Regions from separate parts of the Kitasatospora sp. NPDC051705 genome, predicted to be linked through region 3. Evidence: riboswitches for the same ligand, from Rfam matches in the RefSeq annotation. Region 3 holds a riboswitch; each other region holds the start of a gene.

Region 1 (9,660 bases), on a different contig from region 3:
GTCGCGGCGCAGCAGGTCGAGGAAGACCTCGGTGCCGCCGCGCCGCTGCTCGGCGGCGAGTTCGGCGACGGTCCGGCCGACGCTGTCCGCGAGTGCGGGCGAGCGCACGCCGGAGATCTGGATGGTCGCCCAGTCGGTGACGACGCCGTGGCAGCCGTCGCTGCCCTTCTCCTCCACCTCGTACCGGATCCGTTCGCGGACCACCGGGTCGGCGAGCCGGTCCAGGGTCGCCTCCGGGCCGCCCTCGGTGGCCCAACCGGGCAGCAGGGCGGCCAGGGTGGTGGATCCGGGCAGGTACGGGTAGCTGTCCAGGGTGAGGTCGACGCCGTCGGCGAGGGCCTGGTCGACGAGGGCCAGCAGGTCGCCGGCCCGGCCCCGGTTGACGTCGAAGTTCATCGTGGCGTGGGTCAGGTGGAGGCCGCAGCCGGTCCGCCGGGAGATCTCCACCATCTCCGCGTACCCCTCCAACGCGCCCGCACCGTAGGAGCGTTGGTGGGGTGCGTGGAAGCCCCCGTAGGCCGCGACCACCAGGCACAGTTCGACCAGCTCGGCGGTGTCCGCGTAGCTGCCGGGGGTGTAGCTGAGACCGCTGGACATGCCGACCGCGCCGTCGAGCAGCCCCTGCGCCAGGTGCTGGCGCATCCGGTCGAGTTCGGCCGGGGTCGGCGGCCGGTCGGCCCAGCCCATGGCGAGGGCCCTCAGCGTGCCGTGCGGGACGAGGTAGCAGGCGTTGACGGCCGGGCCGGTGCGGTCGAGCCGGTCCAGGTAGTCCGCGACGCCGCGCCAGTCCCAGTCGAGGTCCGCCGGATCGCCGTTCCAGCCGGCGAGCTGGCGGCGCAGCAGCGGCAGGGTGGTGTCGTCCACCGGGGCGTAGGACAGGCCGTCCTGGCCGAGGACCTCGCAGGTGACGCCCTGGGTGACCTTGGCCGGGTGCTCGGGTTCGAGCAGCAGGGCGAGGTCGGAGTGGGCGTGCATGTCGATGAATCCGGGGGCGAGGACGAGCCCGTCGGCGTCCACCACCGCGGGGGCGCCGAGGCCGTGGCCGATCTCGGTGATCAGGCCGTCGGCGATCCGCACGTCCGCCCGGTAGCGGTCGGCCCCGGTGCCGTCGACGACGGTCGCGCCCCGGAACACGACCGCCCCGGGCGCCGGTCTGCCGCCGGCCATCAGAAGAACGTCCTGACCAGGCCGGTGACCTTCGGCTCGGCGGCGTCGGCGGAGTCCAGCACCGGGATCGCCGTCCACCGGTCGAAGGCGGTGCACGGGTGCGAGACGCCGAGCCGCAGCACCGCGCCGACCGGAGCGAGGTCGCCCGCGTCGCGCAGGAAGGCGTGCTGGTCGTTGAGCGCGGTGATCCGGGCCGCCGTCCCGGTCAACCGGGCCCCGCCGCGGACGAGTTGCGGCTCCGGCAGGCCTTCGTCGAAGGGCAGGTCGCGCTTTCCGGCGTCCAGCAGGGCCAGCTGCGGCTCGGGCCGGGAGACCACCCGGGCCCAGCCGTGCAGCGCGCCGCGGAAGGGCGTCGCGCCGGCGCCCCGGACCAGCGGAGAGATACCCCGGTAGAACCCGTCGTCGTGCGCGACGTAGGCGCCGGAGCGCAGCACCACCATGGCGTCCGGCAGTGCCGTCAGCTCCTCGACGACCAGGTCGAAGTAGGCGCTGCCACCCGCCGAGACCACGGGTCGGGCGTCGTCGGGGTAGGCGCGGGCGAGCCGGCCGTGCAGCTCGGCGAGGGCCCGGAGGTAGCCGCGGACGGTGGCCAGCGCGTCGGCGGTCGCGTCGTGGGCGAGGGCGCCCTCGTAGCCGCCGACGCCGGCGAGGCGCAGGGTGGGGGCGCGCAGCACGGCGGCGGCGATCTCGACGGCCGCGTCCACGCCGCGGGCACCGGTCCGCCCGCCGGGGCCGCCGAGTTCGACGAGGACCTCGACCGGCCGGTCGGCCCCGGCGGCGCGCAGGGCCTCGTCCATCAGCCGCACGCTCTCGGTGGAGTCCACCCAGGAGACGAGGGCGAAGGCCGGGTCGGCGGCCTGTTCGGCGGCGAGCCAGGCGAGTCCGGCCGGGTCGATCAGGGTGTTGGCGAGCAGGATCCGCTCGACGCCGAAGGCCCGGGCGACGCGCACCTGCGGCAGGTTGGCGAGGGTGATGCCGTGGCTGCCGGCGGCGAGCTGCGCCTGCCAGAGCGCGGGCGCCATGGTGGTCTTGCCGTGCGGGGTGAGTGCGACCCCGGCCTCGGCGCACCAGCGGGCCATGGTGCGGATGTTGTGGTCGAGCGCGGCGCCGTCCAGGGTGAGCAGCGGGGTGCCGAGCCCGTCGAGGGTCGGTCCGGTGGCCAACCAGTCCCGGACGCTCCGCGCGCCGGCGGCGTCTCCGGGGTACCGGGCGGGGGGAGAGTCCGACGGGGCGGCCTTGAACCGCCAGTCGAGCGTCTCGTCGGCGAGGGCCGCCACCGCGGCGTCGTCGATGCCCGGCCCGGTGCCGGGGCTTGCGAACGTCTGCTCCACCGTCTTCCTCCATCTGCCATGTTGCAACATGTGCAATGAGGGTTGCACATGCTGGCATCACGGTTCTAGCATCGGCGCCGGATCACGGTCAACGGAACGGCCGCCGCAGACGAGGAGCCCAGCTGATGCCGCGACAGGACACCCCGGGCCCGAGCCGCCCCGGGCCTCCCCCGACGGCCGTCTGCGTGGGCGAGTCGATGGCCGTCCTGCTCCCGGACCGCCCGGGCCCGCTGGAGGCGGTGGACACCTTCCGGCTGTCGGTCGGCGGAGCGGAGTCCAACGTGGCCGGCGCGCTGGCCGCGCTCGGCGTTCCGACCGCCTGGATCAGCCGGGTCGGTGACGACGGCTTCGGGCGGCGGCTGCTCGCCGAGGTCGCCGCCCGCGGCGTGGACGTCTCGGCGGTCGCCGTGGACCCGGCCCGCCCGACCGGCCTCTACCTCAAGGAGGTCGGTGGCGACAGCGGCCACCGCCACGACCTCGGGCCCGGCCGCAGCCGGCTGCACTACCACCGGCGCGGCTCAGCGGCCGCGGCGCTCTCGCCCGCCCTGCTCACCGACCCGGCGGCCGCGCGCCTGCTGTCGGGTGCCCGGCTGCTGCACCTGTCCGGCATCACCGCCGCGCTCTCCGACGACTGCCTGGCCCTGCTGCGCGCCCTGCTCGCCGCCCCGCGCCCGGGCCGGCTGATCAGCTTCGACCTCAACTGGCGCCCCGCGCTCTGGCACGGCCGCGACCCGGCCGTCCTGCCACCGCTGCTGGACGCCGCCGACCTGCTGCTGCTCGGCGCCGACGAGGCGGAGGCCGCCTTCGGCACCGGGGACCCGTCCGCGCTGCGCCGGCGCTTCCCCTCCCCCGCCACGGTCGTGGTCAAGGACGCGGCCCGCGTCGTCACCGCCCTGGAGCGGGACGGCACGGCGGTGGCCGAGCCGGCGCTGGCCGTCGAGGTGGTCGAGGCCACCGGCGCGGGCGACGCGTTCGCCGCGGGCTACCTGGCCGGCACCGTCCGCGGCCTGGACCAGCGCCGTCGGCTGCGACTCGGCCACCTGAGCGCCGCCTGCGCGCTGACGGCCCACGGCGACCAGGCCGAGCTGCCGCCCGCCGCCGTGGTGGCGGCGCTGCTCGACGCCTCGCCCGCCGACTGGGCGGCCACCCGGGTGTGCGCACGGGGCATCTCCGGCCCGGCCGTCCCCGCGGGCCCGGCCCGCGCGGCCCGGTGGGCACGGGCAGAATGAGCAGCGATCCCGGCCCCCGCCGCAGCCCCGGCCGGCGCCGCGCTCCCGGCGCGTCCCGCGTTCCCGGCGCGTGCGGCGCGTGCGGCGTCCGCGACGCGCTCGGCGCCCCCGGCCCGCGCCGCGATCCCAGCCCGAGCCCTCCGAGCGGAGCACGATGAGCCAGACCGTCACCCGCGCCCTGCGCATCCTCGCCGAACTGGGCGAGGGCGAGCGCTCCCTCGACCAGCTGGCCGAGGTGCTCGGCGTCCACAAGACGACCGTGCTGCGACTGCTCCAGAGCCTGGAGGAGGAACGGTTCGTCTACCGCGACGCGGGCTACCGCTACCACCTGGGCGCCGGCCTGTTCGCGCTCTCCGGCCTGGCGCTGGAGCAGCGCGGCGTGCGCCGGATCGCCGCCCCGCACCTGGCCGAGCTGAACGCCGCCACCGGCCAGACCGTGCACCTGGCCGCGTACGAGGGCGGCGAGGTGGTCTACATCGACAAGTTCGACTCCCGGCACCCCGTCAGGATGTACTCCCGGATCGGCCTGCGCGCCGCCCTGCACAGCGCCGCCGTCTCCAAGGTGCTGCTCGCCGACCTGCCGCTGCCGGAGCGCCGCCGGGTGGTCGCCGGGATCGACTTCACCCCGCACACCGCCCGCACCCTCACCACGCCCGAGGAGCTGCTCGCCGAGCTGGAGCGGGTGGCCGCCCAGGGCTGGGCGCAGGACCACGCCGAACACGAGGCGTTCATCAACTGCGTGGCGGCGCCGATCCGGGACGTCACCGGCCGGGTCGTCGCCGCCGCGTCCATCTCCGTCCCGGACGTCGTGCTGCCCTACGAGCAGGTGCTGGACCTCCTCCCGCAGCTGCTCGCCACCGCCCGCGCCGTCTCGGCCGACTGCGGCCGCCCGGACCGTACCTGACCGACCGCCAGAACACGAGGAAGCCGATGACCGACAAGACCGAGATCCGCACCGACGGCGCCCCCGCGCCCGCCTGGACGTTCTCCCAGGGCGTCCGCAAGGGCCCGATCCTCCAGGTCTCCGGCCAGGGCCCGCAGGACCCGGCGACCGGCGAGTACCTGTACCGCGGCGACGTGCGGGCCCAGACCCGGCGCACGCTGGAGAACGTCAAGGCGATCGTCGAGGCCGGTGGCGCGACCATCGAGGACGTGGTGATGTTCCGGGTCTACCTCACGCAGCGGGCCGACTTCCCGCTGATGAACGAGGTCTACGCGGAGTTCATCGAGGAGAACGTGAAGCCCGGCGGGGTGAAGCCCTGCCGGACGACGGTCTTCGTCGAGCTGCCGCAGGAGCCGATGCTGGTCGAGATCGACGCCCAGGCCGTGATCGGCTGAGCGCCGCCGCCCGGACGGAAGGGCCCGGACGCCCCGCGCGTCCGGGCCCTTCCGCGCACCGCTCGGACGGCGCGGACGGGGCGGCACTTGCCACACCCTCCCACGGTGATTAGGTTAGGCTCACCTAACCAACTGGAGGTCCGTCATGAGTCTGCCCACCGACGACGCCCCGGTGCCCGAGCCCACCACCGCCGAACGGGTCCACAGCCTCCTCGCCGCGACCTCCTCGCTCACCGTCCGCGCCCTCGGCGAGCACCACGACCTGGACACCCCGGTCTCCGTCCACGGCTCCCGGCTGCGCCTGCGCGCCCCGCTCGGCTCCCCGCTCTCCACCGCCGCCGCGCGCGAGACCGACGGCCTCGCGGTCGTGCTCGACGTCACCGACGTCTCCCCCGTCGCCGTCCGCGACCGGATCCGCGCCCGCCTCACCCTGGCCGGCCGGCTGCACCTGGCCCACCTCGCCGACGACGGCATCAGCGTCCACCTGCGCGTGGACGTCGCCCACGCCGTCCTGTCCACCCCGTACGGCACCGGCGCCCTCACCGCCGCCGACCTCGCCCACGCCGCGCCCGACCCGCTGGCCCGGTACGAGGCCGCACTGCTCACCCACCTCGCCGACGACCACGCGGACGCCGTCGCCGTCCTCACCCGGCTGCTCGACCCGGCGCTGCTCGCCGGGCGGCCGGACGTCCGGCCGCTCGCCCTGGACCGGCACGGCCTGGTGCTGCGCCTGGACCACCCGCACGGCCACCGCGACGTCCGCCTGGTCTTCCCCGAACCCGTCGCCGACACCGAGGAGTTCGGCCAGCGGGTGCACGAGCTGCTGAACGCCGCGGAGCAGGGCCTGCCCGTCCACCGGCTCTGAACCCGCAGCCCGGCGAACGGCACCCGGCGAACGGCAGCCGACAGGCGGCAGGCGGCGGACGCCCCCGGGGCCGACGTCACACCCCCGGCGCCGTCCGCCCGTTGCGCGCGCCGGCGCCGGAAGCGGAGACGCACCGGGAACGCCCCCGGGAACGGCGGCGGAAACGGCAGCGGCCGGCCCGGCTCGCGAGGGAGGTCTCGCGAGCCGGGCCGGCCTGGGCGTGTCCCGCGCCCATGTCCGCCGTTGCGGCGATCACCCGGTCGAGCGGTCACCCGACATGACCATCCCGGAGGATCGTTTCGCCCCGCATCAGCGGTAGTCCCGAAGGGCCCGTCCGGCGGGACCGGGCCCTCGACCCGTCAGGGTCAGAGAGCGACGCCGTGCGCCCGCAGGTAGGCGACCGGGTCGATGTCCGAGCCGTACTCGGAGCCGGTGCGGATCTCGAAGTGCAGGTGCGGGCCGGTCACGTTGCCGGTCGCACCGGAGAGGCCGATCTGCTGGCCGACGGTGACGGTCTGACCGATCGACACGCCGATCGAGGAGAGGTGCGCGTACTCGGCGTAGTGGCCGTCGGCGAGCTTGATCTCGACCTCGTTGCCGTAGGCGCCACCGTTGCCGGCCTTCACCACGACGCCGTTGGCGACGGCGCGCAGCGGGGTGCCGGTGGAGGCGACGAAGTCCTGGCCGGTGTGGTGGCCGGAGGCCCACATCGAACCGGCCACGCCGTAGGCGGTGCCCAGCTTCGGGTTGGCCAGCGGGGCGACGAAGCCCGAGGTGCTGGCGGCGGCCGGGGCGGCGGTGACGGCGGCGGCCGGCTTCGGGGCGGCGGTCTGCACCTGGGTCTGGACCGGGGCGGACGGCTTGGCGGCCTCGGTCTTGGCCTGCACCTGGGCCTTCGGCTTGGCCGGGGCGGCGGGCTTGGCCGGGGCGGCCGGGGCGGCGGGCTTCGCCGGGGCGGCGTCCGCGGACGGCGCGGCGTGGCCGGCGATCGAGAGGTGCTGACCCGGGAAGATCAGGTTCGGGTTGCCGCCGACGACCGAGCGGTTGTGCTCGTACAGCGCCTGCCAGCCACCGTCGACGTGCTTGGCGTCGGCGATCTTCGACAGGGTGTCACCGCTGACGACGCGGTAGCTCTCGGCCTGGGCCGGGGCGGTGACGGGAGCGGCGGCCGGGGCGGCCGGCTTGGCGTCGACGCTGGTGGCGTCGGTCCAGGTGGAGCTCTGCGCGGCCGGGGCGGCCGGGGCGGTGTGCGCCTGGGCGCTCACGGCGGCCACGAGCGGAAGGGCGAAGGAGACCCCGGTGACCGCGGTGGCGATGCCGATGCGGGCGGCGCGGGGCAGGGCGATACGACGAGCCTGAGCAGGCATGGAAGTTTCCTCTCCGACGCCTGCGAGGTGAGCTGTCGGGTTCGGGCTGGAGTTGCCCGGCCGCATGCGCGGCTTCACCCCAAGCCGGCCCTGGGATCCGGTACGCGAAGCGCGTGCCGATCCCGGTCCGGCGACTTACCTGTGGGTCCCCCGCTCCTGCCGTACAGAGTTCAGTTCGAACCACCGGGCAGCGGCAGGATTCGGCGTTCCACCCGGCGGATCCGTCCGGACTGGCCGGGCGGTCGCTGAACTAAAACCCATCCGTCCGGGTGAAGCAATGTCGATCTCTTGAACGGACAACCATCCCCGCCGAGGCCGTGACACTCCGAATGATCGGCTGCACCGTGCGTGCACAATCCATTCACCCGGCGCCACTGATCCACGACGCTGCGCCGATCCCGCCACCGCTGCGCGACCGTTCGCTCACGCACCGCACACCGTCGACACACCCCCCGGTGACCCTTGTCACGCGGGCCCCGCGGGGCGCAGGATCGGGCCGTGGCCACCTCCGCGGCCGGCACCCTGCGCCTGGGCACCGCGCAGGGACGCTGGGTACTCCTGGCAACCGTGCTCGGCTCCAGCATGGCGATGCTCGACGGCACCGTGGTGAACGTCGCGCTGCCCCGGATCGGCACCGACCTCGGTGCCTCCCTCGCCTCCCTGCAATGGACCCTGAACGCCTATCTGCTGACGCTCGCCGGGCTGATCCTGCTCGGCGGCGCGCTCGGCGACCGGTACGGCCGGCGCCGGGTGTTCCTGATCGGGGTGGTCTGGTTCGCCGCCGCCTCGGCGGCCTGCGCCGCCGCCCCCACCATCCAGGTGCTGGTCGCGGCCCGCGCCGTGCAGGGCATCGGCGGCGCGCTGCTCACCCCCGGTTCGCTCGCCATGCTGCAGGCCGTCTTCCACCCGGAGGACCGCTCGGCGGCGGTCGGCCTGTGGTCGGGGCTCGGCGGCGTGTCGGCGGCGGTCGGCCCGTTCCTCGGCGGCTGGCTGGTGGACGGCCCCGGCTGGCGGTGGATCTTCCTGCTCAACCTGCCGCTGGCGGCCGCCGTCGTCGCGGTCGGCGCCCGGCACGTCCCGGAGAGCCGGGACGAGAGCGCCACCGGTCGCTTCGACGTCCTCGGTGCGCTGCTCGCCGCGCTCGCCCTCGGTGCGCTCACCTACGCGTTGACCGCCGCCGGGGAGGGCCTCTCCCCCGCGGTCTGGTTCGCCGGAGCGGTCGGGCTGGTGCTCGGCGCGGCCTTCCTCACGGTCGAACGCCGCGCCGCCGAGCCGATGCTGCCGCTCGGCCTCTTCTCCTCCCGGCTGTTCACCGCCGTGAACCTGGTCACCCTGTGCGTCTACGCGGCGTTCAGCGGGGTGTTCTTCCTGCTGGTCGTGCAGCTGCAGATCGTCTCGGGCTTCTCCCCGCTGGTCTCCGGCCTCGCCCTGGTCCCGATCACCGTGCTGATGCTCACGTTCTCGGCGCGCGCCGGGCGGCTGGGCAAGCGGATCGGCCCGCGGATCCCGCTGACCGTCGGGCCGCTGCTGTGCGCCGCCGGGGTGCTGCTGATGCTGCGCATCGGCGCCGGCTCCACCTACTGGGCCGACGTGCTGCCGGCCGTGACGGTGATGGGCTGCGGGATGACCCTGCTGGTGGCGCCGCTGACCGCGACGGTGCTGGCCGCGGTCGAGGTGCGGCACGCGGGCATCGCCAGCGGCGTCAACAACGCCGCCGCCCGCGCGGCCGGTCTGCTCGCGGTCGCCGCCCTGCCGGCGCTCGCCGGGCTCAGCGGCGACGCCTACCGGGTGCCGTCCGCGGTGGACTCCGCCTTCCACACCGCGATGCTGATCTGTGCCGGTCTGCTCTGCGCCGGCGGGCTGACCGCCCTCGCCACCGTCCGCGGAAACGTGCTCGCGCCGGAGGACCACCCCGTCGCCGAGCCGGACTGCGCGTGGACCTGCGGCACCACCCCGCCGCTCGACCCGGGCCACGTGCACACGGACGAGGGCCCCGCCACCGGAACGGCGGCGGGGCCCTCGTCGGGCTGAGGCGACGTCAGAGGATGTCGCCCGGCGCGTACTTGGCGGCCTCCGGGTAGGCGGCGGCGACGGCCTCCACCTGGCGGACGACCTCGGCGACCTGGGCACCGGCCGCACCGGTGAAGGAGAGCCGGTCGGCCAGCAGGGCGTCCAGCGCGGCCCGGTCCAGCGGGATCCGCTCGTCGGCGGCCAGGCGGTCCAGCAGCTCGTTCTCCCGGGCGCCGGCACGCATCGCCAGCGCGGAGGCGACGGCGTGCTCCTTGATGACCTCGTGCCCGGTCTCCCGGCCGACGCCCGCCCGCACCGCACCCATCAGCACCTTGGTGGTGGCGAGGAACGGC
Region 2 (9,660 bases), on a different contig from region 3:
GTCCTGCTGGGCGTCGGGCTGACCCAGCTCGGCTCGCTCGGCGAACGGCTGCACCAGCTCGGCGCCGCGCTCTCGCCGGCGCTCGGCGGGGGCGAGGGCGCCGCCCCCTTCGCCGCGGCGCTGGTGCTGTACTTCCTGGTCTTCGGCTTCCTGGCCGGCTGGCTGGTCACCCGGCTCGCGCTGCCGCAGGTGCTGACCGACGCCGACCAGGCCCTCGACCTCTTCCTCGCCGGGCAGGACCGCGACCGCAAGGGCGACAAGGTGGGCGCCGACGACCTGCGGGTCCGCGCGATGCAGCAGCTCGGGCTGCTGGGCGGCAGCGCGGAACAGCCGGCCGCGCTGGCCGGACAGCTGCCGCCCGCCGCCTCCCCCTCGGCCGGGCCGGACGGCGTGGTGGCCGAGGTCCGCTCGACCGCGCGCCGCTCCGCGCTCACCTCCGACCAGGTGCGGGACCTCTACGCGGACGGGTCCGAGGGCCGGCGGATCCAGGCCCTCGCGCTGATGCAGGGCGACCCGTCGCTCGCCCACCTGCCGAGCGTGCTGGACGCGATCGAGCACCCGCGCTCGGGCTTCGAGCAGTACCACGCGCTGCTGGCCGCCCGCGGCCTGCTCTCCCGGCTGCCCGGCCCCGAGGCGCAGCGGCTGCGGGACGCGGTGGCCGGGCAGCTGATGCTGCCGGACGGGATCCCGTACGGGTCGGACCGCAGCTGGCTGGCCGAGAAGATACTGTCCCGGCTCGGGCCGGCGGCCTTCGTCCCAGCCCAGTCGGGCGGCGCCCAGGCGGTGCCGTCCCCGGATCCGGCCGGTGTTCCCGGTCCGTTCCCGGATCCGGCCGCGGCACCCGGGCCGGTGCCGGTGCCCGGTCCGGCCGCGGCGCCGGATCCGGGCTCGACCGGCGCTCCCTAGCTAGGACCCGTCCCGGGCGGCCCGGCGGCGGTGGTCGGCGGCCCGCAGCACCAGGAGGCGGCGGGTCCGGCCGTCCTCGGCGCGGGGGAAGCGGCGGATCTCGCTGGCGATGCAGCGCTCGCCGAGCGCGCGGCGCAGCGGGTCGAGGTGGCCGCAGCGGCGGCCGTGGCCGTCGTGCAGCGGCTGGACCCGGACCTCGCCGTCCGGGGAGGTGACCCGGACGAGTTCGGCCAGTGCGGCCACCTGCCCTTCGATGCCGAACCGTTCGGGGTAGGCGAAGAGCAGGTAGGCGCTCAGGGTGAGGGCGAAGGAGCCGTCGGCGAAGGGCAGCCGGGGCAGTGCGGCGGCCACGTAGCGCTGCGGGTGCGCGGCCGCGTCGGCGGTGAAGAGCCGGCGGGCGCGGTCCCAGCTGCGCAGGTAGCGCTCGGAGCGGTAGGGGTGCGGCGCCGGGTACAGGTGGGGCCGGGCGGCCATCGCCGCGGCCATCGAGGCCCGGGCGGCCAGCGCGTGGGCGGCGACCTCGGGGGCGGGGAGCACGTAGGCCGGGTCGGCGGCGATCACCCGGCAGCCCAGTTCGCGCGCTTCGGCGGCCAGCCCGGCCGCACCGCCGGGGCAGTCCAGCAACGGGCCGGGAAGGGCGGCGAGTTGGGACCGGGTGAGGTCGAACAGGGCGCAGTACTCGTCCAGTGGCCGGGAGGTGACGAGGACGGCGTCGTCCGCCGCGACCGGGGCCTCGGCGGCCGGCCGGGCGGCGGGCCCGGCCCCGGTGCCCCGGTCGGCGGGGGTGCGTACGGCGGCCACCCGGCCATCGGAACACGCGGCGGCCCCGCCCGCATCCGGGGGTCTCCGGGCGGGGGCGGGGCCGGTGTCGGCGGGCGGGGGTCAGCAGCCGGGGGTCGGGGGCCGGGGAGACGACGGCGGCCGGGCGGGGTCAGCCAGCGAGCAGGCTCCGGACGGCGGACCGGTTCACGGCGGTCAGGCCGCGGACCAGCTGCGCGGTGAGCAGGACGAGCAGCACGCCGGCCAGCGAGAAGGCGGCGATCTGCCAGGCCCCCTCGACGTAGTAGACGTGCCGGACGTGGTCGCTGTCGGAGAAGTCGAAGAGCCGGTAGCCGCGCCAGTCGGTGAAGGTCGGGAACACCCAGTGGTACGCCGGGTAGAGCGCCATCGCCCAGCCGAGCAGCAGGAACGTCGTCGTCATGGTGAAGCTGAAGACCGCCCACGGGAACATCACCACCTGGTGGAGCGCGGCCTTCCAGCCGGCCGGGTCGGCCAGCCGCGCGGTGATCGCGCCCCAGGTGCCCGGGCGGACCTGGCGCACCGGCTCCGGCTCGGGGACGTCCAGGCCCAGCATGCCGCGGGCGCGGGCCCGCTCCGTCCGGCCCAGGCCCCGGGCGGCGGTGGTCAGGCCGGCCAGCACGGGCAGGCCGAGGACGGTGACGAAGGTGCCGAGCCCCAGGCAGAACAGGGTGATCACGAGGGAGAAGCCGACGACGGCCACCGGCAGGCCGGTGAGCGCGTAGCCGATCTCGCGGTAGTACTGCCCGGCGAACGGCGCCCGCCAGAAGGACGGCACCGACCCGGGCCGGCTGGAGCGGGCGGGGGTGCGGTACGGGTCGTCGCCGTAACCGCCGAGGACGTCCCAGTCGCGCTCCTGCATGCTTCGGCTGCTGCTCATGTCCCGGCCTCGGTCCCTCGTTCTCGGTTACTGACCCGGCCAGTCTGGTCGAGCGGGCGGTGCGGAACGATCCGGGGACCCGGCGGATCGGGGGTGGGGTTAACCCCCCGGTCCGGGGCCGCGCTCAGCCGGGCGGGTCACCCGGCCGGGCCGGCCCACTCCCCGGTGGTCAGCGCGTACCGGTGCACGCCGGACCGGACGCCGCCCCCGGGCGGGTCGTGCCGGACCGGCCCCTGCGCCCGGAACCCGAGCCGGGTGAGCACCGCGGCGGAGGCCCGGTTGTCCACGTCGACCCGGGCGGTGAGGCGGCGCAGGCCGAGGGCGCCGAAGGCCAGCCCGCAGAGCAGGCCGACGACCTCGCCCGCGTGACCGCGTCCGCGGGCCCCGCGGCCGACCGCGTAGCCGAGCTCGGCGCGGCGGCCGGTGCCGAGGGTCAGGGAGGCGTGGGCGATCGGGGTGGCGTCCGCCGGGTCCTCGGCGTCCTCGCGCCGGGTGACGGCGAGCTGGTACGTCCGCCGTTCCCGCGCGAGCGCCTCCTCCAGGTAGAGCTCGATCTGGTCGGCGCAGGTCTCGCGGTCCCAGGGGTCGAACGGGAGGTACCGGGTGACCTCCGGGTCGCCGAACAGCGCGTGCAGCGCGTCCACGTCCCCGGGGGTGTGGTGGTACTCGCGGATGGCCAGTCGGGAGCCGGTGAGTCGTACGGGGACCATGGCTGGCGACCCTACCCCCGGCCAGCGGTTACCGTTCGGGCTATGAACGACGAAGACCTGCGGCTCGCCCCGCGCACCAGGGCCGCCGACCTGCTCGCCTGGGCGGCGGCGGAGGGCCGCGCCCCGGTGGCCGAGGGGCCGCTGCGAGCCGTCCTGGCCCTGCTGGAGCTGGGCGGGGGCAGGATGCACGACGGCTGGCCCGAGCTGACCTCGAACGCGGTGGAGCACCTGCTCTACGAGCGTCTCCACCTCTACGTCCAGCCCGGGCCGGAGACGGACCCGCTGGCGTACGGCGCCGCGGTCGAGCTGCTGGTGGACCACCAGCGGGCGGCCCGGCGGCTGAACGCCAAGCGGCAGGAGCGGCTGCACGCCGAGGCCGAGTGGCAGGGCGAGGTCGCGGCCGGGCTGCTGCGCCGGGCCGACCTGGTGACCTGGCCCCGGCTGTACGCGCTGCTGCTGCACGCGTACGAGGTGGACGTCGCGGACCCGGCGGCGGTGCGGGCCTGGCTGGACGGCTTCCGGGAGCTGGCGGAGGAGGAGCGGCTGGCGGCGATCGCCGCGCTGGTCCCGACCGGCTGGCTGGACGAGCTGGACGAGCAGGGCTGGGGGCCGGCCCGGGTGCTGTCGGTCGGCATGGCGACGGACGGCGCGCGCCGGCTGCTGGAGCAGGGTCTGATGCGGCGCAGCTACCGCAACCTGGCGGAGCTGACCGCCGCGGGCCGGCCGATGCCGGACGAACTGTCCGGGGGCTTCGGGGAGTTCGAGGAGGCTGCGGCGCAGGCCGCGCTCGACCTGTGCGGCGAGTGGACCGTCCCGGGGCTGGCGCGGCTGCTTCTGGAGGAGTTCCCGGACCTCGCACCGGAGCCGGGGCAGGAGGAGATCGACGCCTACCTGGCGGGGCTGCCGCAGGAGTAGCCGCCCGCGGGGCGACGTGCCGGAGCCCCGGCCGCACGCGTGCGGCCGGGGCTCCGGTCCGTTCGGGTCCGCCGCGGTCGGCGGGGGCCGGTGGGGGCGCCGGCTCAGGGGGTGAGGCCGCGCTGCTCCAGCCAGGTCTCCGGGTCGACCGGGGCGCCGCCGCCGGGGCGGACCTCCAGGTGCAGGTGGGGGCCGGTGACGTTGCCGGTGGCGCCGACCTTGCCGATCTGCTGGCCGGAGGTGACCTTGCCGGAGCCCTTGATGATCGAGGAGAGGTGGCAGTACCAGATCTCGGTGCCGTCGGGCAGGGTCTCGACGATCCGGTAGCCGTACGAACCGGACCAGCCGGCCGAGGTGATGGTGCCCTGGCCGACCGCGAAGACCGGGGTCCCGGTGTCGGCGGCGAAGTCCAGACCGGTGTGCAGGTGGGCCCAGTAGCGGGCGCTCTGGCCGTAGTGGGCGGAGAGGTTGTAGTCCTTCACCGGCAGGGTGAGGGCGGCGGCCTTGGCCCGCTCGGCCTCCTCGGCGGCCCGCTTGGCCTCGGCCTCCTTGGCGGCGGCCTTGGCCTCGGCCTCCTTGGCGGCCTGGACGCGGGCGCCCTCCTCGGCGGCGGTGCGCTGGCTGTCGGCCTGCTGCTGGATCCGGGCGGCGAGCGCGAGCCCGGGGTCGGCGGAGAGGGCGACCGGGGTCTCGTCGGGGGCCTCGACGGCGGGCGCGGCAGCCGGGGTGGCGGAGGCGAAGCCGGTGGCGCCCAGGGTGGCCGCGACGGCGGTGACGCCGAGCAGCGGGGAGGCTCCGCGGGTCTGACGCGGCATCCGGTGCCGGTTGGCGTCGGCTTCCGGGGCGGGGTGCTCCAGGTCGGCCATGCCGGGGTGGTCGAGGAGCCGGGTACCGGCTGCGGGGCCGGCCGGGTGTGCCGGGGTGTGCGTCGACGCCACGGAGGCGCGCTCCTTTCCTTCCTTCGCGCCTACCGGGTTAGCTGACGGGTTCGGAGCAGGAAGGTCTCCTACGGCCGGGCCTGGGCCCCGCCGATTCACCCCAAGGAACGTGGTTCCCCGGCTCCCTGGCCTGCCCGGAGGCCGGCCGGCGGGATTAGGCGACGGCGCACGGTGCCGTCTGGGTACGGCGTTGACGACCGCGCTGCGTTATCAAACGTTAATCCTAGGGCGCCCCGATTCCAAGCCGTCCGCCCGGGACGACCGCAGATGACCAGGGCGCCCTGGTAGGTGATGGCGGGTTTTGTCCCCATTGACCGGCATTGAGCCGCTCGACGTGATCGAACGTCAGCGAACGACCCCCCATCTGAGTACGCCTACTCATGTGCGGACCGATCACCCCGCCGCATCCTGACGCCATGAACGCACCGATGCAGTCCCGCACCACGGCCGCGTACTACATCCAGGCCGTGCTCTCCTTCGCGCTGTCCGGCGGAGCCCTCGCCGTCGGGATCGCCTACCTGCCGGTCGGCGGCTGGACCCGCGCCTTCCTGGCGATCGGGCTCCTCTACACCGTCACCTCGTCCTTCACGCTCGCCAAGGTGGTCCGGGACCGGCAGGAGACCAACGAGATCGTCACCCGGGTGGACCAGGCCCGGCTGGAGAAGCTGCTCAGCGAGCACGACCCGTTCAAGGTCGACGGGGTCTGAGCGGGCACCGCGGGACCCCGGGGGCGGACGGCACCGAGGGCTTGACGGCTAAGGCTATTAGCCTTAGCTTTATGGCTATCGGCAGACGCCGACGACCCGCAGCGGCGGTCCCAGGAGGCCCACCATGAACGCCACCAGCGCCACCAGCACCCAGTACCTCGACGTCCCCGGCGGGCGCATCGCCTACGACGACACCCGGCAGGGCGACGGCGCCCCCGTCGTCCTGCTCCCCGGGATGCTCGACACCCGCGCCGCCTACCGGCACCTGCACCCGCTGCTGACCGCCGCCGGCCACCGCGTCATCACCATGGACCTGCGCGGCTTCGGCGAGTCGTCGATCGTCTGGGACGACTACTCACCCGCCGCCATCGCCACCGACGTCCTGGCCCTGCTGAACCACCTCGGCATCGAACGCGCCGTGCTCGTCGGCAACTCCTACACCGGCGCGACCGTCGTCAAGGTCGCCGGTGACGCCCCGCAGCGGGTCGCCGGGATCGCCCTTATCGACGCCTTCGTCGAGAACCCCCCGGCCAACGCCCTCATGCGCGGCGTCGTCCGCGCGATGGGCGCCCTGATCGTCCACTGGCCGGCCTTCTGGGGCTTCTACCACCGCAAGCTCGCCTTCCCCGGTGCCAGGCCCGCCGACTTCGACGCCTACGTCGACGGACTCGTCGCCGCCATGCGCACCCCGGGCCGCCGGACGGCCACCCGCGGACACGTCTCCGGCGACTCCGCGCCGATCGGCTGGACCGCCGCCGTCCGCTGCCCCGCGCTCGTCGTCATGGGCGGCAAGGACCCCGACTTCCCCGACCCGGAGGCCGTCGCCGACCGGCAGACCGCGGCGCTCGGCGCCCGGAAGGTCATGATCGAGGGATCCGGCCACTACCCGATGGCCGACGCCCCGGAGGCCACCGCCGGCGCCCTGCTGCCCTTCCTCGCCGAGCTCGCCTGACGCCTGACGCCCGGCCCCGGCCGCGGGCCCGCTCGCCCGAGCCCGGTCCGCCCCGCCGCGCCCGGGCCCGCCCCGGTCGTCCGCACCGCCCGCCCGCCCGTCCGCCCGTCCACGGAGAGACCGCACCATGCCCCGAGTAGGACTGACCCCCGACCAGGTCGTCGGCCACGCCCTCGCCCTCATCGACGAACAGGGCTCCGAAGCCCTCACCCTGGCCGCCGTCGCGGCCCGGGCCGGGGTCGCCACCCCCTCGCTCTACAAGCACGTCAGCGGCGGGCTCGCCGAGCTGCGCCGGCTGCTCGCCGTCCGGGTCACCGAGGAGCTCGCGGACCGGCTGGCCGAGGCCGCCGTCGGCCGCAGCGGGGACGACGCCGTCGCCGCCGTCCTGCGCGCCTACCACGCGTACGCCGCCGAGCACCCGCACCGCTACGCCGCGCTGCCCCAGGCCCCGCAGCCCGACGACGACCTCTCCCGCGCGGCGGCCCGGCTGGTGGGCGTGATCATCGCCGTCCTCCGGGAGTACGGCCTCGACGGCCCGGAGGTGATCCACGCGGCGCGCACCGTCCGCTCCGTCGCCCACGGCTTCGCCTCGCTCTCCATCGCCGGCGCCTTCCAGCTCGCCGAGGACCTCACCACCACCCACGACCGGCTGATCAGCACCCTCACCACCGGCCTGCGCTCCTGGCCCTCGGCCTGAGCCCGCCGCCGGGGCGCCGACCGGCCCGGGCCCGCGGCGGGGAGGGCGGGAGCACCGGTGCCGGTGGGGCTGCGGGGGCGCCGTTCACCCGCTTCAGCACCCACTTGAGAAATAAGGTATTAAGAATTAAGTGCCCCTCCGGGCACCCAAAGGGCACCCACCACCCTCCTCGGAACGGAAAGGCCGGGTATCCGATGGACCTGACCTCGCCGTGGCTCCCCCCGTCCGAGGACGACAGCCGGACGCAGCCCAGCAGTCCGGGCGGCCGCAGCGCCATGCGCTGCGTGCGCTTACTGCTCTCCTGCACCACCGCCGCCGAGCTGCTCGGCACCGTCCTCGCCGAGGGCCCCGGCTGGATCACCGGCGAGGGTTCCGCGCTCTACCTGCTGGACCCGGCCGGAATGCTCCGGCTGACGGCCTCGCACGGCCTGCCGGACTGGGCCCACGAGCGGTACAGCACCGTCGACCCGGCCGGCGACCTCCCCGCCGCGATGGCGCTGCGGCTGCGCCGCCCCTACCTGCTCACCCCCGAGCACACCAGCGTCGACTACCCGAACCGGAACGCCGGCATGGGTACCGGGATGGTCGCCGTGATCACCCTGCCGATGATCGTCGACGAGCGGCCGGTCGGCGTGCTCGCCCTGGCGCTGGCCCACCGGGGCACCGTCCCCCGCCGCGACCTGGACGTCCTGGAGACCATCGGCGACGCCTGCGCCCACCGGCTGTCCCACCTGCTCGACCACGCGGACGCCCGGCGCCCGCAGGGCCCCGCGCCGGCCCCCGAGGACTCCGGCCGGCCCGCCGGCCTGGCCCACCCGATGCTGTCGCTGGCCGTCCGGGCCGCCGGGCACGGCGCCTTCGAGCGCGACCTCGTCACCGGGGAGAGCTACTGGGACGCCGAGGCGTTCCGGATCACCGGCCAGCCGGCCGCCCCGGACGGCGCCGCCCCGGAACTGGACCGGATCGTCCACCCCGAGGACCTGCCGGACGTCCAGGCGGCGGTCGCCGAGGCGCTCGCCACCGGCGGGCGGTACCGGATCGCGTACCGGGTGCTGCGCGGGGGCGGCCGGGCGGCCAGCATCGAGGAGACCGGCGAGGTGATGCTGGACGTCCACGGCCGCCCCGTCCGGATCGCAGGGCTGTTCGCCGACCGCGAGCACGGCCGCAGGCCCGGGCGGGAGCGCCCGGAGGAGCCCGCGGGTGCTCCCACCGGCCCCGGCTCGCCCACCGCCCGCGCCGGCGCCGCCCCCGCCGGCGCCGCGCCCGACACGGCCCGGCGCGACGCCCCGGCCACCGCCCGGACCGCCCTGCTGCTGGCACTCACCCGCGCCCTGTCCCGGGCGGTGACCGTCCGGGACGTCACCACCACCGTCACCGACGTCGCCCGACCGGCCTTCGGCGCCGCCAGCATCGTGCTGGACCTGGTGGACGAGGGCCGGCTGCTGCCCGTCTCGCACACCGTGTACGGGGGCCCGCGCCGCACCGAACTGACCCGGCTCGCGGACCTCTCCGAGGGCGTGATGCAGCACGCCCTGACCCGCTCCGCCCCGCTGTTCAGCGAACCCGGCGCGGCCCGCGGCCAGCGCGGCCCGCTGACCCCGGCCGCCTGGGCGGTGCTGCCGCTGATCGCCTCCGGGCGGCAGGTGGGCTCCTGCCTGATCACCTTCGCCACCGAGCGCGCCTTCAGCCGGGAGGACCGCACCCTGTACTCGGCCTTCGCCGGGATCCTGGCGCAGTCCCTGGAGCGGGCCCGGCTGTACGACACCCACCACCACCGGGCCACCCAGCTGCAGCGCGCGATGCTCCCGCGCACGCTGCCCCGGCTGCCCGGGATCGCCAGTGCCGCCCGCTACCTGCCGAGCACCGAGGGCATGCAGATCGGCGGCGACTGGTACGACCTGCTCCGGCTGCCGGACGGCCGGATCGGGCTGGTGATCGGCGACGTCCAGGGTCACAACGCCGAGGCGACGGCGGTGATGGGCCAGCTGCGCAGCGGTCTGCGCGCGTACGCGACGGACGGGCACGACCCGGCCGCCACGCTGGCCCGGACCAGCCGGCTGCTGGCCGAGCTGGACACCGACCTGTTCGCGACCTGCCTCTACCTGACCCTGGACCCGGCCGACGGGGCGCTGACCGCCGCCCGGGCCGGGCACCCGC
Region 3 (9,660 bases):
AGGCCAGCGCCACGAAGGCGGCGAAGGAGTGCACGAAGGCGTAGCCGAGGACGGCGAGCGCCTCCAGCGGCCCGACCACCAGCAACAGCCGACGGCTGCCGACCCGGTCGGCCAGCCGGCCCATCGGCACCCCGGCGCACACCCCGCAGACGCCGGCCACGCTCAGCCCCAGCGCCACCCGACCGGGGGTCAGGCCCACCGAACGGGTCAGGAACAGCACGGCGACCGTGACGAACAGGCCGTTGCCGATGGTGTTCACCAGGCTCATCAGGGCGAGCCTGCGCAGCAGTGGATCGGCCGGCAGCAGCCGGCGGACGGCGGAGCGGCGCACCGCGGTGGAGGTCATGGCAGTAGGACAGCGGGCTTCCCAGCGCGGCGGAACTCTTTTACCGTTACGGTCAATGTTCGAGTTCCACTTGGGCGTCGACGACCTCGCCGCCACCTGGTTCGGCTACTCCGCCCTGCAGGAGGCGGTGTTGAGCCTGCGCGCCCGCCGCTCGCCCGGCCGCTACCCCGAGCAGCAGCCATGGATCGCCGGCTGGCAGGACCGCTACGAGACGCTGGACACCGCGCTGTTGGAGGCGATGATCGCTCCGGTCGGCTTCGTACCGGACTTCCTCACACCGCGTCCGCTCGGCCCCCGCCCCGACTTCGCCGCCGAGTTGGCGCGTCTGGCGGCCACCCCCGCGGAGGTGGTGCGGGCCGACGTGCTGGAGGCGTACCGCGGCGGCGGGAACCCCAGCCCGCTGCCGCCGGCGCTGGCCGCACTGATCGACGACCCGGTGGAGCTGGCCGGACGGACGGCCGAGGCCCTGGACGCCTATTGGACGCGGTGCCTCGCCCCGGCCTGGTGGCCGCGCGCCCGGTCGGTCCTCGAGGCGGACATCGCCTACCGGGGGCGAATGCTCTCGGAGCGCGGGGCGGAGGGGCTGTTCGCCGACCTCGACACCAGGCTGACCTGGCACGCCGGGGTACTGCGGCTCGTCGACCCGCACCCGGCGGTGAAGGCGGTGGGCACCACGGTCGACGTCGCCGGCCGGGGGCTGGTGCTGATACCGACGCTGTTCGGGCTGGGCGCGCAGACCGACGTCACCCAGGCGGGGCCACCGCTGGTCTGCTACCCGGCGCGCGGCAAGGCGACCATGGCGGAGGGGCTGGGCACCCGGCGGCCGGCCCGGGCGGACGCGGCGCTGGCGGGGCTGATCGGGGCGCCGCGGGCCCGGCTGCTGGCGATGCTGGCGACCCCGGCTAGCACCACGGAGCTGGCGCAGCGGCTCGGGGTCACCCCGGGCGCGGTCAGCCGCCACCTCGGCGCGCTCGCCTCGGCGGGTCTGCTGGACCGCACCCGGCACGGCCACCGCGTCCTGTACCGGCGCAACGGGCTGGGCGACGCGTTGGTGGAGGGCGGGGGCAGCGGGTGACGGGGGCGGCGGCGGTCGCTGCGGGGCGGGGCGGCGGCTGCGGGGCGGGTGACAGCGTTCGGCGAACAGATTTCAGCTGACAACTTTCATCATCTGTTATCTGTCTGCTGTTATCCGTCGACTGTCACCTGTTCGCCGCCGGCTGCCCACCCCGCGCCCGGCACGCCCCGGACACCCGGACACCTCGGACGCCTCGCCTCAGACCGTGCGGCCCAGCGTGGCGAGGTAGGCCCGCCAGCCGCCGTGGTGGGTGATCTCGCGGTGGACGCCCCGCTCCAGCTCACCGCGGGCGAGCAGCATGGACAGGCACGCGGAGCCGTCCTCCAACTTGATCACGCCGAGCTCCAGCTCGTGCGGCTCGCCGGGGAGGATGACGTCGCGCAGGTGGTCCAGGGAGATGTCGTACAGCTCGCCCACGATCGCGCTGTCGACGCCGGAGTCGGCCAGCAGGCCGGGGCAGACGTCCTTCTCCCCGTCGACGTCGATGGCGAAGAACCGGTAGCCGGGGGCGGTGCGGGCCGGGCCGACCAGCGCGTCGGCGACCTTGGCGTGGAAGGGGCCGCCGACCATGGCCTGGCCGTTGAAGAAGATGCGTGCCACGGGTGAACTCCTCACCGGGAAGGGCCGTCCCGTACGACGACGAGAGGAGAGGTGGATTCGTCGCCGTACGGAACGGAGCAATGGGCCGGCGGGACTGCTACAGCCTGGCAGGCGGCAGCGGTGGCGTCGGCGGATAGATTGAGGCTCAGCCCAGCAGGGGGAGCGCGGGGAGGGTCAGGAAGTCCGCGAACTCCTCGGCCAGGGCGACCTGTTCGAAGAGCTGGGCGGCCTCGCGCCAGCGGCCGCCGGCGTAGGCGTCCTCGCCCAGTTCGGCCCGGAGCTCGGCCAGCTCGGTGGCGACCAGGGTGCGGACCAGCTCTGCGGTGGCCTTCTCGCCGGTGTCGGTCAGGACGACGCCGTTGTGGATCCACTGCCAGATCTGCGAGCGGGAGATCTCGGCGGTGGCCGCGTCCTCCATCATGTTGAAGATGCCGACCGCGCCGAGGCCGCGCAGCCAGGCCTCGATGTAGCGGACGCCGACCTGGACGGCGTTGTGCAGGCCGGCACGGGTGCAGGTGCCGCCGGCGCCGGCAATGTCGAGCAGCTGGGCGGCGGTGACGGGCTCGGCCGGACCGGGGTCGTCCTTCTGGTTGGGACGCTCGCCGAGCACCGCGTCGAAGCAGGCGCGGGCGACCGGCACCAGGTCGGGGTGGGCGACCCAGGAGCCGTCGAACCCGTTGCCGGCCTCGCGGTCCTTGTCCGCCTTGACCTTCTCCAGGGCGGCGGCGTTGACCTCGGGGTCCTTGCGGCTGGGGATGAACGCGGCCATGCCGCCGATCGCGTGGGCGCCGCGGCGGTGGCAGGTCTGCACCAGCAGCCGGGTGTAGGCGGCCATGAACGGCGAGGCCATGGTGACGGTGTTGCGGTCCGGCAGGATGTAGTGCTCGCCGGCGTCGCGGAAGTTCTTGACGATCGAGAACAGGTAGTCCCAGCGTCCGGCGTTGAGGCCGGCGGCGTGGTCGCGCAGTTCGTGGAGGATCTCGTCCATCTCGAACGCGGCGGTGATGGTCTCGATCAGGACGGTGGCCCGGATGGTGCCGTGCGGGATGCCGAGCCGCTCCTGGGCGTGGGTGAAGACGTCGTTCCAGAGCCGGGCCTCGAGGTGGCTCTCGGTCTTCGGCAGGTAGAAGTACGGGCCGGAGTTCGGGTCCTCGGCGCCCTTGGCGATCAGCCGCGCGGCGTTGTGGAAGAAGTACAGGCCGAAGTCGAGGAAGGCGCCGGCCACCGGGGTGCCGTCAACGAGGAGGTGCGTCTCGTCGAGGTGCCAGCCGCGCGGGCGGACCACGACGGTGGCGAGTTCGGCGGCGGGCTTGAGCGCGTAGGACTTGCCGGCCGGGGTGGTGAAGTCGATCCGGCCCTCGAAGGCGTCGATCAGGTTGATCTGGCCGCTGACCACGTTCTCCCAGGTCGGGGAGGTGGCGTCCTCGAAGTCGGCGAGCCAGATCCGCGCCCCGGAGTTGAGGGCGTTGATGACCATCTTGCGGTCGGTGGGGCCGGTGATCTCGACCCGGCGGTCCTGGAGGGCGCGGGGCGCCTCGGCGACCTTCCAGTCGCCGGCCCGGACGTCGGCGGTCTCGGGGAGGAAGTCCAGCGTGCCGGCCTGCGCGATCTCCGCCCGGCGCGCCTTCCGTCGGGCCAGGAGTTCCTGTCGGCGCGCCTCGAACGTGCGGTGGAGGCCCACGACGAAGGCGACGGCCTCCGGGGTGAGCACCTCCTCCGCCCGGTGGACGCGCGGACCGGCGACAGTGACGACCGGAGCGGCGGGAGAGGCGCCGACGGGTCCCTGATCTGTAGCCATGGGCAGGACACTCCTAAGCGGTTGAGCCTGGCGAAGGGAGCTCCGGTGGGAACTTCCTTGATCGGAACCCACCTGTCGGCGGGTTCGATTCTGTAAGGTGGAGACTAGTTTCCGCGATACAGAATTTCAACGGTTTGTTGATGTGATCGCCGGGACTCTACTCCTCCCCGACAGCGAAGGGAACGCCGGTGGTTGCGACCCCCGACACAGCATCGACGACGGGCACCGACCGCGCGAGCGGCGGCGTGCAGTCCGTCGAGCGCGCCTTCCAGCTCCTGGAGGCGCTGGCCGACTCCGGTGGTGTCGCCACGCTCAGCGAGCTCTCCACCAGCTCCGGCCTGCCGATGCCGACCATCCACCGCCTGGTTCGTACCCTCGTCCAGCAGGGCTATGTGCGCCAGGACACCGCGCGCCGCTACACCCTCGGCCCCCGGCTGATCCGCCTCGGCGAGACGGCCGGCCGCCTGCTCGGCAGCTGGGCCCGTCCCTACCTGGCCGAACTCATGGAGGCCACCGGCGAGACCGCCAACCTGGCGGTGCTGGAGGGCGGCGAGGTGGTCTACGTCGGGCAGGTGCAGTCGCGGCGCTCGATGCGGATGTTCACCGAGGTCGGCCGGCGGGTGCAGCCGCACTGCACCGGCGTCGGCAAGGCGTTGCTCGCCCAGCTGCCCGAGGAGGAGGCGCGCGCGGTGCTCGGCCCCAACCCGCTGCCCGCGCACACCGAGTACACCGTCACCGACCCGCAGGAGCTGCTGGAGCAGCTCGCCGAGGCGCGCGAGCGCGGCTACGTGGTCGACGACCAGGAGCAGGAGATCGGCGTGCGCTGCATCGCGCTCGCCGTACCGGGCGCGCCCACGCCCACCGCGCTCTCCGTCTCCGGCCCCGAGGCCCGGATCCGCGCGCTGGAGGAGCAGGCCGGCGCCTCCGCGCTCGTCCCGGTGATGCACCACATCGCGGCCCGGCTGGGGCAGGTCCTGGCTCCCTGAACGGGCTCAGCCCCTCTCCCGGTGCGCCGGAGGCCGGCCTGACCCCGGATGCGCCGCAGGCCGGACGGCCCCCGGTGCGCCGGAGGTCCGACGAGCCGACTTCCGGTGCACCGGTGCGCCCGTCCAGGCGAACGGCTGGCGGGTTGTCCGGGCCCCCGGCGGCCGCCCCGCCACCCTGGGTGCGGGCGCGGCGCGCGACGGCGCGGGCCGCCGGAGCGCAAGGGCACGGGTGAGTCGCGATGGAACGCAGGAGCACGGGGCGTCGGGGATCCGGCGGGGTCGGTGGGGCCGGGCTGGTCGCCGTGGTGGCGGCGGGTTGCGCGGTGGCGGTGCTGGCCGCCGGGCCGTCCTGGGCGCTGCGCCGCCCCGAGCCGCGGCCGGTGGTGGACGTCGGCGCGGCCCTGGTCAAGCCCTCGAACTCCGACCTGGAGGTGGTCCGGATCGACCCGGACCCCGCTCCGCCCGGTGGCAGCACGACGATCCACGCATTCGTCGGGAACGGCGGCCCCGACACCACCGCCTCGCCGTTCACCGTCGTGGTCACCCTGCCGGAGGGGGTCACCCCCGAGGAGCCGTTCTTCCCCGAGGACTGCGAGGTGTTCCAGAACGGCCACCGGGTGCGCTGCGTCTTCCCCGCGGGGCTGAAGTCGGGGCGCAGCGCGACCGCGCTCGTCCCGGTCCGCCTCTCCCCCGACCTCCCGCTCGGCACCCTCCAGGGCGGCTGGGTCGCGGTGCGCGGCGCGGACGACAAGGACGAGACCAACAACCGGAAGCCGTTCGAGATCAGGGTGGTCGAGACGACCAACGACTGAGCCGGTACGCCCGAGCGCCCGGGGCCGAGTGGTCGGCCCCGGGCGCTCGGGCGTCAGCAGCCGGGAACGGGCTGCCGGCGGTGATCACGTGAGCCGTCGGGCCCGAGCGGCTGGACCCGACGGCTCACGCGTCAGCGGTAGACCCGGACGTAGTCCGCGGCCATGCTGAGCGGCGTGGTCCCCTGCGGCGCCGGGTGGTACTGCCCCGCGCACACCGAGAGGTTGAGGATCAGGTACGCCGACCAGTTGGCGCCGACGCCCTTGCCGTCCGAGAAGACCTTGACGCCGTTGACGTACCAGTCGACCGAGTTGGCGCCGTAGTAGGTGCCGATCGTCACCCACTGGTCCTTCGCGACGGCACCGGCGTCGGTGTAGTACTTGGCGTTGCCGGGGTTGACGTGGTTGGTCAGCTCCAGCAGGTTCGGGTTGTCGGGGTGGTACTCGAAGGAGTCGATCTCCCCGTTGCCGTTCTTCCAGGTCCACAGGGCCGGCCAGGCACCGGAACCGGACGGCAGCTTGACCCGGGTCTCGGCGTAGTCGCCGGTCTTGACCTGGAAGCCCTCGCTGGAGCCCTCGGTGGTCAGGAAGCCCGCGTTCCAGGCCTGCTTGCCGTTCTCCAGGGTGGTGCCGCTCGGCGCGGCCGTGAAGGTGGCGACCCCGTTGGCGACGCTGACGTTGTTCTTGTTCAGCAGGTCGAGCTTGTTGTCGTCCGGGTTGTGGTTCCCGTACCTGTAGGCGGTGCTCTTGTCACCGACCCAGCGCGAGCCCCAGGTGATCGAGCTGTTGAACTCGTCGGACCAGGTCAGCGCCTTGCCCGCGACCGGGGAGGCCGGGGTGCCCGCCGAGGGGCTCGCCGTGGCACCGGGGGCGCTGGTGGGGGACGGCGTCGGGGTGGCGGTGGGAGCCGGGGTCGGGGTCGCCGTGCCGGAGACCACCAGCTGCTGCGAGGGCAGGTTGTGCCAGGCGCCGCCGAGGTCCTGCCAGAAGCCGAACTGGCTGTACGTCCCGGCCGGCAGCGCGCGGGCACCGCTGGTGAAGGACAGCCCGCTCGGGCAGATCTGCACGTTGGAGAGGTTGCCGGGGAAGTCCAGGTTGGTGCCGCGCGCGTCGCGCACGCCCACACCCACCGTCTTCGCGGTGACGCAGGCCGAGGAGTGGACGGTCAGCGAGGCGGTGGCGGCCTTGTTGGCGACCATCGTCGCGGGGGCCAGCCGGTCCTGGGTGACGGTCGGGGTGGTGGCGGCGTGGGCGGCGACGGTCGCCGGGAGGCCCAGCAGACCGGCACCGCTGACGGCGACCGCCCCGGTGGCGGCGAGGGCGGCGAAGCGGCCCCGGTGGGCCGGGCGGGCGTGGCGCGGCGTGCGGCGCCGGAGGGCAGGCTGGTGCATGGGGTGTCCTCTGCGACGCCTGCGAGGTGAGCTGTCGGGTTCGGGCTGCAGTTGCCCGGCCGCCGGTGGGAGCGGCTTCACCCCTAGCCGCGACCCGCACGCGGGAGAGCGTGCGGGCCGGGCGCTGACCTTGGTTCCCCCGCTCCCGTCCACTGTGGTCCTCGGTTGCCCGCCGGCGGGTGGACGGGACTCGGCGTCCCGGCGGCGGGGTCCGCGTGGCGGACGGCCGTTGCAGGCTAGGCAGACCGTCCGTGAACGGACAACTCTGCCGGGCGGGTTGTCGCGCAGCTCACAGTGGTGTCGATCAACGACGCTGCGTGGCGGTCGAGTTGATCATCCCCTCGGCCGAGCCGGGCGTCCACCCGGCTCCCGGCCTGCGCCGCCGGCGCCCGGCGACCGGAGGACGGCTCGCCGGTGCCGCCGAGGGACGTCCGGCGGGCGCCCGCCCGGTGCGCCCTCCGGCGCGGCCGACTCCCCCGGCCGCGCCCGGCACAACTGCACCCGCCGGGCTCGCCCGGTCGGATAAATTGGAGGTCCGACATCTTCCGCAGTGCACAAGACCCCACGGACCACCCGTGCGCACCCCACCGGGAACGAGGTACCGCCCCACCATGACCGCGCCCTTGCCCGCCTTCGCCGGCCGCACCTACCTCTTCCGGGCCGACAACGGCGCGGCCTTCCGCAACGCCTACTCGGCCGACGGCACGCGGCTGCGCTGGGAGGGCCTCGGCGAGTCCGCGGGCCAGTGGGAGGACGTGCGGCTGCACGTCGCCGAGGTGGCGCCGGAGATCTACTTCGTCAGCTGGACGGAGCAGAGCGGGATCACCGTCAGCCACGTGATGGACCTCGGCAGGCTGACGGTCCGCGCCTTCTGGACATTCGAGGGCGAGGGCGGCCGGGTGGGCGAGCTGCACACCGGGACCCTGGAGCGGGTGGCCTGACCGATCGGTCCGGGCGGTCCGGCCGGGGGCCGCTGCGGTCCGGAGCCGTTACGGTCAGGGGTCGGTCGGGCCTGGGCCGGGCTCGGGCCTGGGCCGGGCTCGGGCCTGGGCCGGTCGGACCGGGGCTCAGACGGTCTGGTTGGGCACCTTGAGGTGCTGGGACAGCCACTCGAGCGAGGAGGGCAGCAGCGCGCTCCACGTCTCGAAGTTGTGGCCGCCGTTCTCCAGCATGCTGTAGGACACCTTCATCGGGTCCTTCACCGCGTCGACGAAGGCCTCGGTCTCGCGCCGGTAGTCGCCGTCGCCCTTCTTGGTGCCGGCGAGGAGCACGGACACCTTCGGCTGCGGCAGGTTCTTCAGCCGCCACAACAGGTTCGCCTCGTTTCGGCGCTGGCTGCTGCCGCCGAACAGGTCCCCCGTGGTCGGGTCGTCCGCCGCGTCGTAGTAGGCGGAGAGCGCGACGGCCGTCGGGAAGACGTCGGGGTGGCGCATGGCCAGCTTGAGCGCGCAGTAGCCACCGGTGGAGTTGCCCATGAAGGCCCAGGCCTGCGGGTCCGCGGAGACCCGGTAGCTCGCCTGGATCGCCGAGGGGACGTCCTTGGTGAAGTAGGTGTCGGACTGCGCGCCGCCCGGGATGTCCTCGCACTCGGTGTCCTGCGGCAGGGCGGGCGAGGGGCGCACCAGGACCATGACGGTCGGCTGCATCCGGCCCTCCTGGAGCAGCTTGAGCGCCGCGCCGGGGTAGTTGAAGCGCGTGATCAGGTTCTCGGCGATCCCCGGGAACCCGGTGCTCACGATCACCGCCGGGAACTGCTTCTGCGCGTACTCCGGCTGGAAGTACTGCGGCGGCAGGTAGACGTAGCCCTCGGTGGAGAGGCGACTGACCGCGCCGTCGATCCGCACCTTGCGGATCTCCCCCGACTGGGCGGGCTCGCGGCCCATCGCGCCGCCGCCCTTGACGGAGGCGTGGCCGATCGTCTCCACGAGCAGGCGCCCGGAGGCGTCCGCCTTGTTGTGGATGACCACCGGTCCGGTGTCGCCGGTGCCCAGCAGGTCGTCCCAACTGCTGTAGAAAGCGAAGTAGTTGTTGGCCACCAGGCCGAGCGCGGCGAGCACCGCGAGCTGGGTCGCGAGCAGTGCGCCGATCCTCCCCAGGACCGCCTGCCAGGTCGCTCTCGCGAGTCTGGGCCAGAGCCAGACCGTGCCGGCCATCATCACGACGGCGATCAATACGGTCAGCGCCAACACCTTGTGGCTCGTCAGACCCATGTCCTGCTTGCTCCCACGCCTCGAACTCCAGTCCCCTCCGCTGGGGACATCCGAGGAGGTCACCCCGGTTCCCCCCGCCGGGGCGCGAGGATCAACCCTAGCGTCCGGCTGGGAGAAGGCTGACGACGGCTGGGAGGTCACGGGGAGTCTGCTGGTCGTTTCCGGGTAACGGATAACAGGTGACAGAGTTTGAAATCTGTTATCTGTTATCTGTCGTCTGAAATCTGTCAGCTGTCAGCTGTTGTCACCACGCGGGCGGACCGGGCCGGCGGGATGGCGGACGACGGCCACGGCCCGGCGCCGACCGTCGCCGCCCTACCGACACGCCGGCCACGCACCCCCTACCCTGAGCGTGCATCAGGTCGAGACGGACCGACACGGAAGGCGACCCATGGGCGGCTGGACGGACGACATCCGGGCACGGGTGCGGGAGCCCCGGATCTGG

Evidence for each region. A riboswitch is a leader RNA that binds a small molecule or an ion and turns the genes downstream of it on or off. The one in region 3 is predicted to bind cyclic di-AMP.
Region 1: it holds a riboswitch for cyclic di-AMP, as region 3 does, so the genes downstream of both, ACIA8Q_RS22335 (peptidoglycan DD-metalloendopeptidase family protein) here and ACIA8Q_RS03880 (hypothetical protein) in region 3, are expected to answer to the same signal.
Region 2: it holds a riboswitch for cyclic di-AMP, as region 3 does, so the genes downstream of both, ACIA8Q_RS32795 (M23 family metallopeptidase) here and ACIA8Q_RS03880 (hypothetical protein) in region 3, are expected to answer to the same signal.

Annotation. Positions count from the first base shown of each region.
Region 1 is NZ_JBITCO010000018.1:34,570-44,229, reverse strand. Features, by position in the region: gene ACIA8Q_RS22365 (D-aminoacylase) at 1-1,167, opposite strand, end outside; gene ACIA8Q_RS22360 (alanine racemase) at 1,167-2,498, opposite strand; gene ACIA8Q_RS22355 (sugar kinase) at 2,624-3,727, shown strand; gene ACIA8Q_RS22350 (IclR family transcriptional regulator) at 3,882-4,631, shown strand; gene ACIA8Q_RS22345 (RidA family protein) at 4,658-5,065, shown strand; gene ACIA8Q_RS22340 (DUF2470 domain-containing protein) at 5,211-5,930, shown strand; gene ACIA8Q_RS22335 (peptidoglycan DD-metalloendopeptidase family protein) at 6,296-7,297, opposite strand; cyclic di-AMP (ydaO/yuaA leader) riboswitch at 7,300-7,483, opposite strand; gene ACIA8Q_RS22330 (MFS transporter) at 7,796-9,328, shown strand; gene purB (adenylosuccinate lyase) at 9,336-9,660, opposite strand, start outside.
Region 2 is NZ_JBITCO010000046.1:6,369-16,028, reverse strand. Features, by position in the region: gene ACIA8Q_RS32820 (hypothetical protein) at 1-906, shown strand, start outside; gene ACIA8Q_RS32815 (class I SAM-dependent methyltransferase) at 907-1,707, opposite strand; gene ACIA8Q_RS32810 (sensor domain-containing protein) at 1,838-2,584, opposite strand; gene ACIA8Q_RS32805 (GNAT family N-acetyltransferase) at 2,722-3,294, opposite strand; gene ACIA8Q_RS32800 (hypothetical protein) at 3,337-4,209, shown strand; gene ACIA8Q_RS32795 (M23 family metallopeptidase) at 4,314-5,147, opposite strand; cyclic di-AMP (ydaO/yuaA leader) riboswitch at 5,160-5,318, opposite strand; gene ACIA8Q_RS32790 (YiaA/YiaB family inner membrane protein) at 5,564-5,854, shown strand; gene ACIA8Q_RS32785 (alpha/beta hydrolase) at 5,979-6,806, shown strand; gene ACIA8Q_RS32780 (TetR-like C-terminal domain-containing protein) at 6,934-7,503, shown strand; gene ACIA8Q_RS32775 (SpoIIE family protein phosphatase) at 7,698-9,660, shown strand, end outside.
Region 3 is NZ_JBITCO010000002.1:281,106-290,765, reverse strand. Features, by position in the region: gene ACIA8Q_RS03910 (MFS transporter) at 1-346, opposite strand, end outside; gene ACIA8Q_RS03905 (winged helix-turn-helix domain-containing protein) at 402-1,421, shown strand; gene ACIA8Q_RS03900 (gamma-glutamylcyclotransferase) at 1,620-2,021, opposite strand; gene aceB (malate synthase A) at 2,167-3,819, opposite strand; gene ACIA8Q_RS03890 (IclR family transcriptional regulator) at 4,008-4,805, shown strand; gene ACIA8Q_RS03885 (hypothetical protein) at 5,045-5,617, shown strand; gene ACIA8Q_RS03880 (hypothetical protein) at 5,749-7,005, opposite strand; cyclic di-AMP (ydaO/yuaA leader) riboswitch at 7,014-7,172, opposite strand; gene ACIA8Q_RS03875 (MoaF-related domain-containing protein) at 7,617-7,946, shown strand; gene ACIA8Q_RS03870 (alpha/beta hydrolase-fold protein) at 8,073-9,215, opposite strand; gene ACIA8Q_RS03865 (PPOX class F420-dependent oxidoreductase) at 9,607-9,660, shown strand, end outside.